Regions from separate parts of the Microbacterium sp. A93 genome, predicted to be linked through region 2. Evidence: riboswitches for the same ligand, from Rfam matches in the RefSeq annotation. Region 2 holds a riboswitch; the other holds the start of a gene.
What was found. Region 2 has a riboswitch for FMN ahead of pnuC (nicotinamide riboside transporter PnuC). Riboswitches for the same ligand answer to the same signal wherever they lie in the genome.
Positions count from the first base shown of each region.

Region 1: linked by a shared signal. The riboswitch ahead of ribD (bifunctional diaminohydroxyphosphoribosylaminopyrimidine deaminase/5-amino-6-(5-phosphoribosylamino)uracil reductase RibD) and the one ahead of pnuC (nicotinamide riboside transporter PnuC) in region 2 are both predicted to bind FMN.

Region 1 is NZ_JBPXMT010000013.1:55,693-63,382, forward strand. It holds gene ACSU1G_RS27760 (carbohydrate ABC transporter permease) at 1-43, opposite strand, end outside; gene ACSU1G_RS27765 (carbohydrate ABC transporter permease) at 40-1,152, opposite strand; gene ACSU1G_RS27770 (LacI family DNA-binding transcriptional regulator) at 1,269-2,276, shown strand; gene ACSU1G_RS27775 (Fpg/Nei family DNA glycosylase) at 2,364-3,227, shown strand; FMN riboswitch at 3,373-3,517, shown strand; gene ribD (bifunctional diaminohydroxyphosphoribosylaminopyrimidine deaminase/5-amino-6-(5-phosphoribosylamino)uracil reductase RibD) at 3,572-4,630, shown strand; gene ACSU1G_RS27785 (riboflavin synthase) at 4,630-5,259, shown strand; gene ribA (GTP cyclohydrolase II) at 5,256-6,530, shown strand; gene ribH (6,7-dimethyl-8-ribityllumazine synthase) at 6,527-7,003, shown strand; gene ACSU1G_RS27800 (Fe-S protein) at 7,171-7,521, shown strand.
Region 2 is NZ_JBPXMT010000003.1:199,030-206,719, reverse strand. It holds gene hisG (ATP phosphoribosyltransferase) at 1-468, opposite strand, end outside; gene ACSU1G_RS09040 (phosphoribosyl-ATP diphosphatase) at 550-813, opposite strand; gene ribH (6,7-dimethyl-8-ribityllumazine synthase) at 905-1,426, opposite strand; gene ribB (3,4-dihydroxy-2-butanone-4-phosphate synthase) at 1,423-2,742, opposite strand; gene ACSU1G_RS09025 (riboflavin synthase) at 2,781-3,593, opposite strand; gene ribD (bifunctional diaminohydroxyphosphoribosylaminopyrimidine deaminase/5-amino-6-(5-phosphoribosylamino)uracil reductase RibD) at 3,662-4,786, opposite strand; gene pnuC (nicotinamide riboside transporter PnuC) at 4,770-5,510, opposite strand; FMN riboswitch at 5,632-5,776, opposite strand; gene rpe (ribulose-phosphate 3-epimerase) at 5,814-6,509, opposite strand; gene ACSU1G_RS09005 (RsmB/NOP family class I SAM-dependent RNA methyltransferase) at 6,521-7,690, opposite strand, start outside.

The DNA.
Region 1 (7,690 bases), on a different contig from region 2:
TCGTCGTTTCGGGAACGGTCATGGCCATCGTCTGCACGCTCATTTGCTGTCGTCCTTGCCGAGGGTCCGCATCTGGATGACGGAGACGACGAGCATCACCGCGAAGAGGAACAGCGACATCGCCGATCCGTAGCCGAGTTCGAAGTCACGGAAGCCCGCCTCGTAGATGTGCTGGATCAGCACCGAGGTCGAGGTACCAGGCCCGCCGCCGGTCATGATGTTGACCTGTCCGAACACCTGGAACGACGCGATCACCTGCATGACCATGACCAACAGCAGCACGTGTTTGATGCCGGGAAGAGTGATGTTCACGAACTTGCGCCAGGCGCCGGCACCGTCAAGCGACGCGGCTTCGTAGAGCGCGGGATCGACATCCTGAAGGCCGGCCGCGAACAGCACGAGGTTGAAGCCAACGGTCCACCACACGGTTGTGGCGATGACGGCGAACATCGCAGTGCTCGGGTTGGAGAGCCACGGGATCGGATCGATGCCGAGAGGTTCGAGGAGAGCAGAGAGCAGTCCCTGGTTCGGCGAGAGGAAGTATGTCCACACCAGCGTCACGACCGACACCGGCAGGATGTACGGCACGAAGAACACCATCTGGTAGATGCGGGTGCCGCGACGGTTGCCCTGCAGTGCGAGCGCCATGACCAGACCGAGACCGGCGATGAGCGGCACCGAGATTGCGGTGAACAGCAACGTGTTCTGCAGCGCGACCCAGAATTCAGGATCGAACCAGAACCCACCCTCGGCGGGGTGGAAGCCGAGCGCCACGACGATCGCCAGGATTCCCGCGACGCCGAGGCCCACACCGATGGTGAGTCGACGACGCAGCAGCGGCTTGATCAGCAGCGCGATGGCGGCGATGAGCAGTAGAACTCTGGGCACGGGGAGGTGAGTCATCGACCACGTGATCTCGTTGCCCCACAGCATCCGCTCGAAGTTGGCGAGACCAATGAAGTCGCGGGTGGCACCGAGCAGATCCCAGTCGTGGAAACTCATCCACACCGCTTGCAGCACGGGGTAGATGACGAAGATCAGATACAGCACCAGGAACGGTGCGGTAAAGGCGATGCCGTACTTGAGTCCACTGCCGCTGCGCTGTGATGCGCGGCGAAGACTGTTGCGTTCGACCGTCGAGGGGCTCGCCATCCGTACTCCTTTTGCCACGTTGCAAATTGCAATAGGATCATTTTTGCCACGTTGCATACGAGTTGTCAAATGACTCTGACAGGATGGGACCGAACCGTGACCGAGAAAGGATCCGGATGAGCGCGAGCCTCAACGACGTAGCCAAGCTGGCTGGCGTCTCGCCGCGCACGGTCTCGAACGTCGTAAATGACTTCGTGCACGTGCGCGACACCACAAGGCAGCGCGTGCTCGCCGCGATCGAAGAAGTCGGCTACCGCCCGAACATCTCTGCGCGGCGGTTGCGGCAGGGGCGCACTCGCATTCTTGGCTTCGCCGTTCCTGAGCTCTCCCAGCCCTACTTCGCAGAACTCAGCGAGCTCGTCGAGATCGCAGCTCAGAAGCGCGGCTACACCGTGATCGCCGCCCAGACCGGCGGCATCCGCGAGAACGAGGTGCGCGTGCTGCGTGATCTCGGCTCGCACATCGTCGATGGACTGGTCTTCTCGCCGATGACGATGGAGAAGGAGGAGCTGTATCTCACTCCCCCGAACGTGCCGACTGTGCTGATCGGCGAGCAGATCTCGAGCTCCCGCTACACGAACATCGCGATCGACAACGTGTCGGCGACCGCTGACATCACGCGCCACCTGCTCGAACGTGGACACCGTCGCATCGCCACTCTGGGGGCTTACCACTCCGACGTTTACCGCAGCTCGCGGCTGCGACTGAGCGGCTACCGCCAGGCGCTCGAGGATGCCGGAATCCCGTTCGACCCTGCGCTTGTGCTTTATACCGACCGCTTCGGCAGGCAGGCAGGCCTCGAGGGCATCACCCAGGCGTGGAAAGACGGCACCCGCTTCGATGCACTCGTGTGCTTCACCGATCTGCTCGCGTTCGGTGCGATCCGCGCCTTCGCAGACCTCGGTGTGCGCGTGCCGGAGGATGTCGCAATCGCCTCGATCGACGATGTCCAGGAGGCGGAGTTCTCGGTACCGTCGCTGACGACGATCGCGCCGAACAAGCAGGCGATCGCCGACCAGGCCGTGGATTCACTGCTCGCGCTGCTCGACGATGACACTCGCGAGCCGACGAACATCGACATCGGATATGAGCTGATCGTGCGGGAGAGTTCGGGGCGGGACTGACCTCCTTCCCACCTGTCGGATGCCGGTCTTCCCACCTGTCGGATGCCGGTCTTCCCACCTGTCGGATGCCGGTGACATGATGGATCCATGCCGGAGATGCCGGAAGTTCAGGGGCTGGTCGCGTTCCTCGGCGAGCGCGCGGTCGGCCGCACGATCACACGCACGAGCGTCGGTGCCATCGCGGCGCTGAAGACCTACGATCCGCCGAACACCGCGCTGCACGGGGCAACGATCACGACATCCGCTCGTCTCGGCAAATTCATCGTTCTCTCCTGCGGCGAGGACCTTCATCTTGTGTTCCATCTCGCGAAGGCGGGTTGGCTGCGCTGGTACGAGATGCTACCGACGACGCTGATCAAGCCGGGCAAGTCACCGATCGCCCTCCGCATCGCGCTCAATGACGACAGCGGATTCGATCTCACCGAGGCGGGGACGAAGAAGTCGCTCGCCGTGTATGTGGTGCGTGACCCTCAGGATGTGCCCGGCATCGCTCGGCTGGGCCCTGATCCGCTGGAAGAGTCGTTCGACCGGACCGCCTTCGCTGCACTGTTGGATGGGCGCCGCACGCAGATCAAGGGCCTCCTGCGCGACCAGTCCGTGATCGCCGGCATCGGCAACGCCTACTCCGATGAAATTCTGCACGCCGCCAAGATGTCACCGTATGCGATCGCCGCAGCGCTGGGCGATGACGAGATCGATCGGCTGTTCACTGCGATGCGTTTGACGCTGACGGATGCTGTGGCCGAGGCATCCGGAAAGCCACCAGCCGACCTCAAGGATGCCAAGCGGCGTGGGATGCAGGTGCACGCTCGCCGCGGCGAGGCGTGCCCGGTCTGCGGCGACACCGTGCGCAGCGTGTTCTTCGCGGACAGGTCATTGGAGTATTGCCCGACGTGCCAGACCGGCGGAAAACCACTCGCCGATCGGCGGTTGTCGCGGCTGCTGAAGTGACCGGCATCCGGAAAACAGAGACCGTCCGGCGTGTCGGCGGCGCGCCACAGTCGGACACTCCGTCGACACGCCGACTCGTCTCCGTTTTCCGATCGAACCGACATGGAATGAAATGCGCGCGACCGCGTTGAGTACACTGAGCATCAACGTGCTCCGGGGTCGGTGTGAATCCGAACCGGCGGTGACAGTCCGCGAGTGCCTCGGTTTTCCGAAGTGCTGATCCGGTGAAATTCCGGGACCGACGGTGATGCGAGAGAAATCTCGCTAGTCCGGAAGGGAGGCAGCACGATGCGCGAAAAGCGCGCCGTCTGTCATCCCCGGAGTTGAAAAACTAAGGACGACGGATGGCAGTGCACGAGACGGAACGCCGCGCGATGACGCGTGCGCTCGAACTCGCCGCGGGTGGCCCCAGAGGCATCAATCCGCAGGTCGGCGCCGTCATCCTCTCCCCCACGGGCGAGATCCTCGCCGAAGGCTGGCATCACGGCGCAGGCACCCCGCATGCCGAGGTCGATGCCTTATCGAAGCTTGCTGAAGGCGCCGCGCGCGGCGCGACCGCTGTCGTCACCCTCGAGCCGTGCAACCACACCGGCCGCACAGGTCCCTGCGCTCTCGCGCTCATCGATGCCGGAATCTCGCGCGTCATCTACTCGCTCGATGATCCGGGCGTCGTCTCTGGCGGTGGAGCCGAGCGACTTCGGAATGCCGGGGTCGAAGTCGAATCAGGTGAGCAGTCTGACACCGCACGCGCAGTGATCGCCGATTGGCTGACCGCACATCGTTTGGGCCGCCCGCACATCACCGTAAAGTGGGCGCAGAGCCTCGACGGGCGCGCCGCCGCAAACGATGGCACCAGCCAGTGGATCACCGGTCCCCTGGCGCGCGCCGATGTCCACCGCCGCCGAGCAGCAGCGGACGCGATCGTCGTCGGCACCGGAACCGTGCTCGCCGATGACCCAGCACTGACGGCACGCGACGGCGACGCCCTGTACGAACACCAGCCGATCCCGGTGATCATCGGCTCCCGCACGACGCCGGCGGATGCCGCGGTGCGCCGTCACCCGCATGAGCCGCTCTTCTACGACAAACGTGACCTCCACGCGGTGGTCGCGGATCTTCAGAGCCGCGGCATCCAGCGCGTCTTCATCGAGGGTGGCCCGACGCTCGCCAGCGCGTTCCTCGCGGCCGGACTCGCCGACAGCGTGCTCGCGTACATCGCACCGGTGCTGCTGGGTGGCGACCGCCTCGCACTCACCGATATCGGGGTTCCCACGATCGACGGCGCACTTCGGCTCACCGTCGAAGAATGGGTACCGCTCGGCCCTGATCTGCTCGCCGTCGCCCGCATGAGCGAGAACGACCCACACGTGAATGAACCAGACCTGAACGAAGGAGTCCGCTGATGTTCACCGGAATCATCGAGGAGATCGGCGAGATCACCGCCATCGCGCCGTCAGGTGACGGCTGGCGCCTCACCGTTCGCGCGCCGAAAGCCGCGCACGACGCGGTGCACGGCGAGTCGATCGCCGTCTCTGGCGTGTGCCTCACCGTTGTCGGCTCGACGACAGACACTTTCGACGCCGATGTCATGAAGCAGACGCTCGATGTGTCGGCTCTCGCCACGGCATCCATCGGCACGAAGATCAACATCGAGAAGGCCATGCCGGTAGGTGCACGGCTCGGCGGACACATCGTGCAGGGCCACGTCGACGGCACAGGTGTCGTGATCGACGTTCGACCAGGCGCCGAGTGGAGCGTGCTGCGCGTCTCGCTGCCCGCAGATCTCGCACCCCTGGTCGTCGACAAGGGATCGATCTCGGTCGATGGTACCTCGCTCACGGTCAGTGCGGTGAGTGCTGCCACAGCCGATGAGGCATGGTTCGAGATCTCGCTCATCCCAGAGACGCTTGCCGCAACTACCCTCGGATCCCGCACCGTCGGCGACCACGTAAATCTTGAAACTGACATCGTCGCCCGTCACGTTGAGCGCCTGCTCGCGTTCCGGGCTGTCTCGGAAGGAGGCTCGCGATGAGCCTTTCCACCATCGAAGAAGCTCTCGAATCGCTGCGTGCGGGCCGTCCGGTCCTCGTCGCCGACGATGAGAACCGAGAGAACGAGGGCGACGTCATCCTCTCGGCCGAACTCGCCACCCCGGAATGGGTTGCCTGGACCGTGCGCTGGTCATCCGGCTTCATCTGCGCACCGATGCCAGCCGACCTGGCCGACACGCTGAATCTGCCACCGATGGTGGAGACGAACGAAGATGCCCGCTCGACGGCGTACACCGTGAGCGTGGATGCCGCAGAAGGCGTCACGACCGGCATCAGCGCCCACGACCGCGCACACACGCTGAACGTGCTCGCGAACCCTTCCTCGACTGCGACGAGCCTCATCCGTCCCGGCCATGTGCTGCCTCTGCGCGCCGTCGACGGCGGCGTGCGCGAACGCAGCGGACACACCGAGGCCGCCGTGGACCTGATGCGCCTTGCGGGCCTGCAGCCGGTCGGCGCGATCGCCGAGGTCGTCGCCGAAGACGGAAGCATGATGCGCATGCCTGGCCTCATCGAACTGGGCGAGCGTGACAATGTGCCGGTCATCACGATCGAACAGCTGATCGCGCATCTCAACCAGATCGACCCATTGGATGCGCCGGTGACCTCGTCACGAGAGGGCCGCCGTCGTGTGAGTCTGCGAGCGGATGCCACGGTGCCGACCTCGCACGGTACCTTCCGGTTCCTCGCTTACAAGGACCGCGTCACCGGAACCGATCACATCGCCGTCGTCTCAGGCGAGCTGGACGACACGGCTCTCGTGCGCGTGCACTCGGAGTGCCTGACCGGTGAAGCCTTCGGATCGCTCAAGTGCGAGTGCGGCCCGCAGCTGGACGCCGCGCTCAAGGCGATCGAGAAGAACGGCGGCGTCGTGATCTACATGCGCGGCCACGAGGGTCGAGGCATCGGGCTCATCAATAAGCTGCGCGCATACAGCCTCCAGGAAGAGGGGCTCGACACGGTCGATGCGAACCTCGCCCTCGGCTTGCCGGCAGATGCTCGCGAGTACGCGGCTGCCGCCGGCATCCTCAGTGATCTGGGCATCGCGAAGATCCGTCTGCTCACCAACAACACCGACAAGGTGAACCAGCTGCGCGAACTCGGCCTCGATGTCGTCGAGCAGGTGCCCCTGATCGTCGGCGTTGGACCCAACAACCACCAGTACCTCGAGACCAAGCGCGACCGCATGGGGCACATCATCGGCGAAGCCGAGCTGGCCGCGGCGCTCGCCCTCGGAAAGGACAACGCATGAGCGGCGCAGGAGCACCCACAGCGGCGGAGCAGATCGACGCGACGGGACTGAATGTCGTCATCATCGCCGGCACCTGGCACGACGTCATCACTGACGGTTTGATCGCCGGGGCCGAGCGGGTTCTCAACGCCGCACACGCAACGCATCGGCTCGTACGCGTGCCGGGGTCGTTCGAGCTGGCGATCGCCGCCCAGGCCGCGTTTGCCGGCGGTGCGGATGCCGTGGTCGCGCTCGGTGTCATCATCCGCGGGGGCACCCCACACTTCGAGTACGTGTCAGCAGCGACGACCGACGGGCTCACCCGTGTGGCGCTGGATGCCGGCAAGCCGGTCGGCTTCGGCGTGCTCACCCTCGACGATGAGCAGCAGGGTCTGGATCGCGCAGGCATCGAAGGGTCCAAGGAAGACAAGGGCGCCGAAGCTGCGGATGCCGCGCTGCGCACGGCCCTGGTCATCAAGACTCTTCGCGGCTGAACCGGCCCGACAGCCCCGCACACCTGCAGGGCGATCGAACGGATGTATGGCGAAACGCCGGCGTGTCGCCGTGCATCCGTGCATCGGACCTGCAGGCGTGCCGTGGATGTTGGCAGGTGAGTCTCCCCTTGCTGGAGAATATCCGCGGCCAGGCCTATTGTGAGGGCATGGAGACCCTGCGCCACGTCGTCGTTTTCGTCCACCTCATCGGCTTCGCCACGCTCTTCGGGGCCTGGGCTGTGCAGGCATTCGGCGGGAAGCGTGAGTTCACGCGGCTCATGAGTATCGGCTTGAGCATCGCGGCAGTCGCCGGTCTGATCCTTGCTGCGCCGTGGGGCATCGAAGGCGAAATGAACTACGCCAAGATCGGCGTCAAGCTCGTCGTGCTGCTGATCATCGGCGCACTGCTCGGCATCGGCACATCAAAGCAGAAGAAGACCGGTAGCGTCGCACCTGCACTGTTCTGGCTCGTTGGCATCCTCACGCTCGTCAACGCGGGCATCGCTGTTCTCTGGTAACAGTCGCGCATCGCTCGTGACGACAGGCCGCGGCCGCTCACAGCCATCGCTGTATCTTTCCTATAATCGACCCGTTGCCGTAACGCGCGCCCATCACAGAGGCTGAGGCGCTGCAACTCACGAGAAGCTCCGCCGACGCGTCGGAACGGAACCGATCCGCGGCTTAACC
Region 2 (7,690 bases):
TGCGATCGCATCCGCCACGCCGAGGTTCACGGATGATTCCACGGCACCGTCCAGGTGCACGATCATCTCCGGCTTCACGGCCTGGGTCGCGAGGTAACCCTCGAGCAGGCCGTCATAACTGGTGGCGATCCGCTTGCCCTCGAGGTCCTGCAGGGAGGAGAAGCGGCCGACCGGGGCGGCGAAACGGAACGTGGACTTACCGAACCCGAGCGCCATGATCTCCTCGGCGGAGCCACCCACCTGGGCGTCCTGGAACAGGTCACGTCCGGTCAGTCCGATGTCCAGGGTGCCCTGGCCCACGTACACGGCGATGTCCCGGGGCCGCAGGTAGAAGAACTCCACATGGTTCTCGGGGTCCATCATGACCAGTTCCTTGGTGTCCCTCCGCTGGAGGTATCCCGCTTCCTGGAGCATGTCTCGGGCGGCCTCGGAGAGGGCCCCCTTGTTGGGAACGGCTATGCGCAGCATGGGTGCTGGTTCTCCTGTTGTGCTCGGTGGCTTCTGGTGGACGTCTCGGTGGCTTCTGGTGGACGGCTGGCGGACAGCGGCTCAGAGATGCCGGTAGACATCCTGCAGGGTCAGGCCTTTGGCGATCATCATGACCTGCAGGTGGTAGAGCAGTTGGGAGATCTCCTCGGCCGCCTCCTCCTTGGTCTCGTACTCGGCGGCCATCCACACCTCGGCGGCCTCCTCCACGACCTTCTTGCCGATCCCATGGATCCCGGAGTCGAGTTCGGCCACGGTCCCAGAGCCCTCCGGCCTGGTCAGGGCCTTCCGGCTCAGCTCGTCGAAGAGTTCATCGAAGGTTTTCACTCTCCAAGGGTAGCCATCCCAGCGCCGTGCCCCTGACCGGTGGCTCAGTATGTGACGAGACAGGTGACGAGACAGGTGACGAGATGTCAGATCACCGGAGGACCAGCTCCGTCAGGACCGCCGCCTGGAAGGCCTCATAGCCTTTGTCCTCGCTGGAGCCCTCCAGTCCGGCGCGGTCCAACGCCTGTTCCTCGGTGTCACAGGTGAGTACACCGAAACCCACCGGGGTGCCGGTGCGCACGGACACGTCGACGAGTCCCTGCGTCGCACCGGAACAGACGTACTCGAAGTGCGGCGTGCCGCCGCGGATGACCACCCCCAGAGCCACCACGGCGTCGAACCGCGGGGCCAGGCGAGCCGCGGCGACGGGCAGTTCGAACGCCCCGGGGACACGGATCTCGGTGATCACGATCCCGGCCTCCGCGGCCGCCCGGCGGGCACCGTCCAGCAAACCGTCCATGACCCGCTCGTGCCACTGGGCCGCCACCACGGCGACGCGCAGGCTCGCCGGACCGGCCGACGTCGGGCCCTGCTGTGTCTGTCCGGCCGGTGGTGTCTGTCCGGCCTGCTGCAACTGGGCGCCAAGCCCTCGGGGTGCTCCGTGTCCGCTCATGGGGTGTCTCCTGATTTGGTGGGTCGTGCAGTGGGTGGCGTGGTGGGACGTGGGGTGATGCTGGTGTGCTCGGGGACGAGGTCTCCCGCCAACCGGTGTGCCATGCGGTCCCGCTTGGTGGTCAGGTAGCGGCGGTTGTGCTCGGTGACGGGCGCCGGGCTCGGCACGATCTCGGTCACCACGATCCCCGAGCGCTCCAGCTGATCGGCCTTGTCCGGGTTGTTGGTCACCAGCCGGATCCGGTCCAGGCCCAGCCGGTGCAGGATCATGGCGGCCGAACGGTAGCTGCGTCCATCCGCCGGCAGCCCCAAGTGCTCGTTGGCGGACACCGTGTCCATCCCCGAGTCCTGGAGGGCGTAGGCCAGGATCTTGTTGGCCAGCCCGATCCCCCGGCCCTCATGGCCGCGCAGGTAGATCACGGTGCCCCCCTCGGCCATGGCCTGGTGCAGGGCGTGGTCCAGCTGGGCCCCGCAGTCGCATCGTTCGGATCCGAAGACGTCCCCCGTCAGGCATTCGGAGTGCAGCCGGACCAGCGGGTCCGCTGATACCGCGGTGTTCGCAGACGTCCCCCGGTCCGCCGGGGCCTGGAGCACCACGTGCTCCGCACCCGTCTCCGGATCGGGGTGGACCGATACGCGGAAGGTTCCGTAACGGGTCGGCAGGCTGACGGTCGGGGTGCTGGTGTCCGGTGGAGTGACCGGCTCGACCACCTCCGCCGGCCCGAGGTAGGCCACCAGATCCTCGATCGAGATCAGGGGCATGCCGTGCCGATCGGCGAAATCGCGCAACGCCGGCAGGCGCATCATGGTCCCGTCATCGTGGACGAGTTCCGCGATGGCCCCGACGGGGGCCCGGCCGGCCAGCCGGCTGAGGTCCACGGCAGCCTCCGTATGGCCCCGCCGTTCGGCCACGCCGCCGGGCGCCGCCACGAGGGGGAACACATGACCCGGTCGGCTGATCAGGCCGGCGGTGGCGGAGGGGTCGGCCAGGACCTTGAGGGTCGTGGCCCGGTCCGCTGCGGAGATCCCCGTGGTGGTCCCGGCGATGGCATCGCACGAGACGGTGTACGCGGTCCCTTTGGGGTCCTCGTTGCGTGCCGTCATGGGTGGCAGCTCTAGCCGGGCGGCGGTCTCCGCGGGCATCGGCGCGCACAGCACCCCCGAGGTGTAGCGCACGGTCAGGGCCACGGTCTCCGGGGTGGCGGCATCCGCCGCGAAGACGATGTCCCCCTCGTTCTCGCGGTCCTCGTCATCCACCACGACGACGGCCCGGCCCGCTGCGATGGCGGCCACGGCCTCCTCGATGGGGTCCAGCATGATCCGTTCCGATCCTGGGTGAACTGTCCTGGCCGCGGTCATCGTGACCCCTCTCCGAGCTGGCTGTCGGCTTCCTGGCTACTGGCTTCCCGTCTGCTGGCTTCCCGTCTGCTGGCTTCCCGTCTACTCGCAACATGGTTGCCGGATGCCTCCGCCGCACGGTCATAGTCCGTCAGCCGGGCCGCGTACTTGGCCACCACATCCACCTCGAGGTTGACGCGGTCCCCGACGGTGCGGGCGCCCAAGGTGGTCTGGGCCAGCGTGGCGGGGATGACGCCGATCTCGAACCAATCGCCGGCGTCAGCACCGTCGTCCGCGCCCCCGCGCGCACCACCGTCACCGCCTCCGGTACCGGGTATGTTCACGGCGGTGACCGTCAGGGAGACGCCGTCCACGGCGATGGAACCCTTCTCCGCCACATAGCGGCCGAGGCCGGTGGGCAGAGCCACCCGGATTGACCGCCACGACCCGTGGACCTCGATCTTGGCGATGGTCCCGGTGCCGTCGACGTGGCCCTGCACGATGTGCCCGTCGAAGCGGCCCGCCGCCGGCATGCACCGCTCCAGGTTGACCCGGTCCCCGGCGACCAGGTCTCCGACGGAGGTGCGGCGCAGTGATTCGCCGATGACGTCCACCACCACGCTCCCCGCCGGGGCGGCGATGCCGGTACTGTCCGGCGCCGTGGCGGTGGACGTGGCGGTGAGGCAGGTGCCGTTGACGGCGATCGACCCTCCCAGGGGCAGGTCGGCGACCGATTCCGGGGCATGGATGGTCAACCGGGCGGAGTCCCGCTCGGGTTGGTGCTCCAGCGCCGTGACGGTGCCGAGCTCCGTGATGATTCCGGTGAACATGGTGTTTCCTTCGAGAAGTCCGTGAGCTAGAGGTTCCAGTGGGGTACAGGTTTCAGGGCGACGCGGGTTCACTGCGTCGCGTAGTGCAGCAGGACATCATCACCTCGACGGCTGAGTCCGCCGTTCTCGGCGGGGTCCAGCCGCAGGCGCAGGGCCTGGGTGAGCGTGGTGAGATGCGGCAGGTCGAGGCCGGTGGGCCCACCGCCGAGGACCAGGGGTGCCTGGTAGACGAAGATCTCGTCGACGAGTCCGGCCCCCAACCAGGCGGCGAGCACGGTGGGCCCACCCTCGATGAGGAGGTGAGACGGGGTGTCACCGCCGTTCGGCCAGGCGATGCCGGCCTCGCGGCGGTGATCCAGTCGGAGGTGATCGAGCACGGCGTGGGGCTCGTGATTCGGAACGTGGATCCAGGGCCGGGGAGCCCCGCCCGGACCGCCGCGCAGTGCCGCGCCCTCAGGGACACCTCGACGTCCCTGGACCACCGGGACCGGCTGGTCGGTGAGGTCGTGGCCACCGGCGTCCCGGGCCGTGAGCCGAGGATCGTCCGCCACCACCGTCCCGGTGCCGACGATGATCGCGTCCACCCGGGAGCGGACGGCGTGGGCATGGCGGCGGGACTCCGGTCCCGTGATCCACTGGCTGGTCCCGTCAGCGGCGGCCACGCGGCCGTCCAGGGACTGGGCCAGATGAGCCGTCACGAAGGGGCGCCCGGCGTCCCGGGCCACCAGCCATCGGTGGTTCAGGTCGTCTGCACCCGACACTGCGGTGACGGCCGGGTCGATCTGTTCCACGTCGAGGCCGGACCGGCGTAACCGGGCCGACCCGCCGCCGTGGTGCCCCGTGGGGTCCGCCACCGCATACCGGACCCGTCGGATGCCGGAGGCCAGGATGGCCTCCGTGCAGGGGCCCGTGGAGCCGGTGTGGTCGCAGGGTTCGAGCGTGACCCACAGGGTGACATCAGCGGGCGGGATCCTCGATGCCGCGGATGTCACGGCGAACTGCTCCAGGGCGGCCACCTCGGCATGGGCCGTGCCCCGCCCCCGGTGGAACCCCGAGGCCACCACCATCCCGTCCGCCGCGGTCACCACGGCACCCACCAGGGGATTGGCACCCCGGTGGCCGCGCCTGGCCTCCCGCACGCCGAGGGACAACGCCTCGGCCGGCGCCCTGACGGCGCTACCGGACGCTGTCATGGACCCGTACCCTCGGATCGGGCATGACCGTCTCCACCTCGGGCTTCTCGTGGGCCTTGGCGCGGACCCAGACGAAGAACCCCACCAGGGTGAAGACCCCGTAGAACATGTACATGAACGCGCTGGCGTAATAGCCGGCGTCGAACAGCAGCGGCACCCCGACTACGTCCACCGCCACCCACACCAGCCAGAACTCGACCCATCCGCGGGCCATGCCATAGGTCGCCACGAGGGAACCCACGAAAGTCCAGGCGTCCGCCCAGACCGGCTCATAGGACCCGAGGGCGGCGAACAGCGGGGTGAGGGCCACGGTGCCGATCACCATGGTCGCCACGATCCCGATCCGGGCCGGCAGTCCCGCCCACTGCGGAGCGATCGCGGTGTCGTCTCCGCCACCGTCCTCCCGGCCGGTCTGGCGTTCGGCCTTGGCCCGACGCCACTGCACCCAGCCGTACACCGAGACGGCGATGAACATGACCTGGCGGCCGGCCTGGCCCAGCAGGGTCGCGGTGTCCGCCCCGCCGAACAGGCTGGACAGGAACACCGTGAGCAGGATGAGATTGCCGATGATGCCGACCGGCCAGGCCCAGACCTTGCGGCGCATGCCGCCCAGGGCCGAGGCCAGACCAAAGATATTGCCGAACACCTCACGCATCAACAGGCCGCCTCCGGCGACCGGGATGTACCAGTTGAAGATGTCGACGAGCCACCGCATGGAATCCATGAATCCTCCTTCGGAACGCGGCGGCTCCGGGGGTTCATGCTGCTTCAATCGTCCCGTGGTCCGATCCCGGGTACGCCTGTGGGCCTACCTCAAGACCGCACCGACCGGAACGGCGGTGCTGCACGTGCTTCTCCCATCCAGACTTTAACTGTCGGTACCGGAATTCCACCGGTTCAACCGCTGGTCGGGGGCCACGGGTGTGGGCCGACGCGCGGGTCGCGGACTATGACCGCCGGTTCGGATTTACACCGACCCCGGAGCACGATGAACCTGATTCTGCCACAAAGACAGCACATTGCGCCCTCAGCGCAGTGGCGTACGACGCAATTCGTCAATTGCGGCCGCCGGGTCGTCCGCGCCGTACACCGCCGAGCCGGCCACGAACACGTCCGCTCCGGCCTCGGCGGCGCGCAGGATCGTCTCCCGCGTGACCCCACCGTCCACCTGCAGCGCCACCGGCACCCCGGTGCCGTCCAAGGCCTCACGGGCCCGCCGGATCTTGGGCAGGACGACGTCCAGGAACGGTTGTCCCCCGAAGCCGGGCTCCACGGTCATGAGTAGCAGCAGGTCCAACTCCTCGAGCATGTCCAGATAGGGCTCGACGGCGGTCGCCGGCTTCAGCGCCATCCCCGCCTTCGCGCCGTGGGCCCGCAGTTCCCGGGCGAGCCGGATGGGTGCGGCGGCGGCCTCCGCGTGGAAGGTCACGGACTCCGCCCCGGCCTCGGCGTACTGAGGCGCCCAGCGGTCGGCGTCCTCGATCATGAGGTGGATGTCCAGCGGCAGGTCCGTGGCCCGGCGGATGGCCTGGACCACGGGAAGTCCCAGGGTGAGGTTGGGGACGAAGTGGTTGTCCATGACGTCCACGTGCACGGCGTCCGCGTTCTGGATGCGTGTCAGTTCCTCGGCCAGGCGGGAGAAATCGGCCGAGAGGATGGACGGGTGGATGTGGATGCCGTGGGGGCGGGACCCCTTCTCGGGGGTGGTCACGGGTGTGGTCATGGGAACCGTCCTCAGGGAGTCGTCTTGCGCAGCAGGGCCATGAACATCGCGTCCGTGGAATGCAGGTGGGGCCAGAGCTGGCTGGTGTTGCCGGCACCGAAGCCGGTGTATCCGGATCCGCCGGCCGCGTCCTGCAGGGTGGGCGCGACCTCGGTGAGGAACGAGGTGGTGTCCAGCAGTTCCAATCCGGGGTGGCGTTTGAGCGCGTCCTGGACCTGGAAGACCGTCTCCGCCGGGTGGGGCGAACAGGTCACGTAGCCGAGGACTCCCCCGGGTTTCAGGGCGCCCACGGCGGCGTCGATCAGCTGTCGCTGCAGCTCCGTCAGGGGGCCGAGGTCGGAGGGCTGGCGGCGCCACCGCGACTCAGGCCGGCGGCGCAGGGCACCCAGACCCGTGCACGGGGCATCCACGAGGACGCGGTCGAAGGCCCCCTCGTGGTCAGGGTCCAGCTCGCGTCCATCGCCGCACCGCACGGTCCAGGTGGGTTCGGGGGTATCAGCCACGGGTTTGCGGGGCACCGCCTCCAGGGCCCGTTCCACCAGTCGGGCCCGGTGCTCGGCGGGCTCGTTGGCCAGCAGACTCGCACCGCGCTGGCGGGCCAGAGCGGCCAGCAGCGCGGCCTTGCCGCCGGGCCCGGCGCAGAGGTCGAGCCATCGTTCGGGTACCTCGCCGGAATCACCTGCCGGCACGGCGCCCCCGCCCAGGGGGACCTGGGCCAGGGCATGGGCCGTGAGTTGGGAGCCGACGTCCTGCACGCGGACGGTGCCCTCTTTCACGCCGGGCAACCGGCCGGCGTCGCCCCCCTGGTACAGGGCTGAACCGGGCGCCAACGGCCCGGGTTCCGCCCCGGCCTCGAGTACGGGGCCCAGCTCCCCCAGTCCGGGCAAGGCGACGAGGTTGACCACCGGGGCGGCGTTGTCGGCCTCCAGCAGTGCCACGAGTTCTGACGCGAGGCGCTCCGCAGGACGCCCGTGGTTGGCCAGCGACTGACGCAGGGCCCGGATGATCCACACCGGGTGTGAGTGGCGGATGGACAGCACCTCATCCGAGGGGGCGCCAGACCCGGGCGGCAGCGGCGCCAGCTCATCCAGCCAGGCGTCCCGGTCCCGTGCCGTGACCTTGCGCAGCACGGCATTGACGAATCCGGACGGCCCCGCGCCGATCTGCTCCCGGACCAGGGC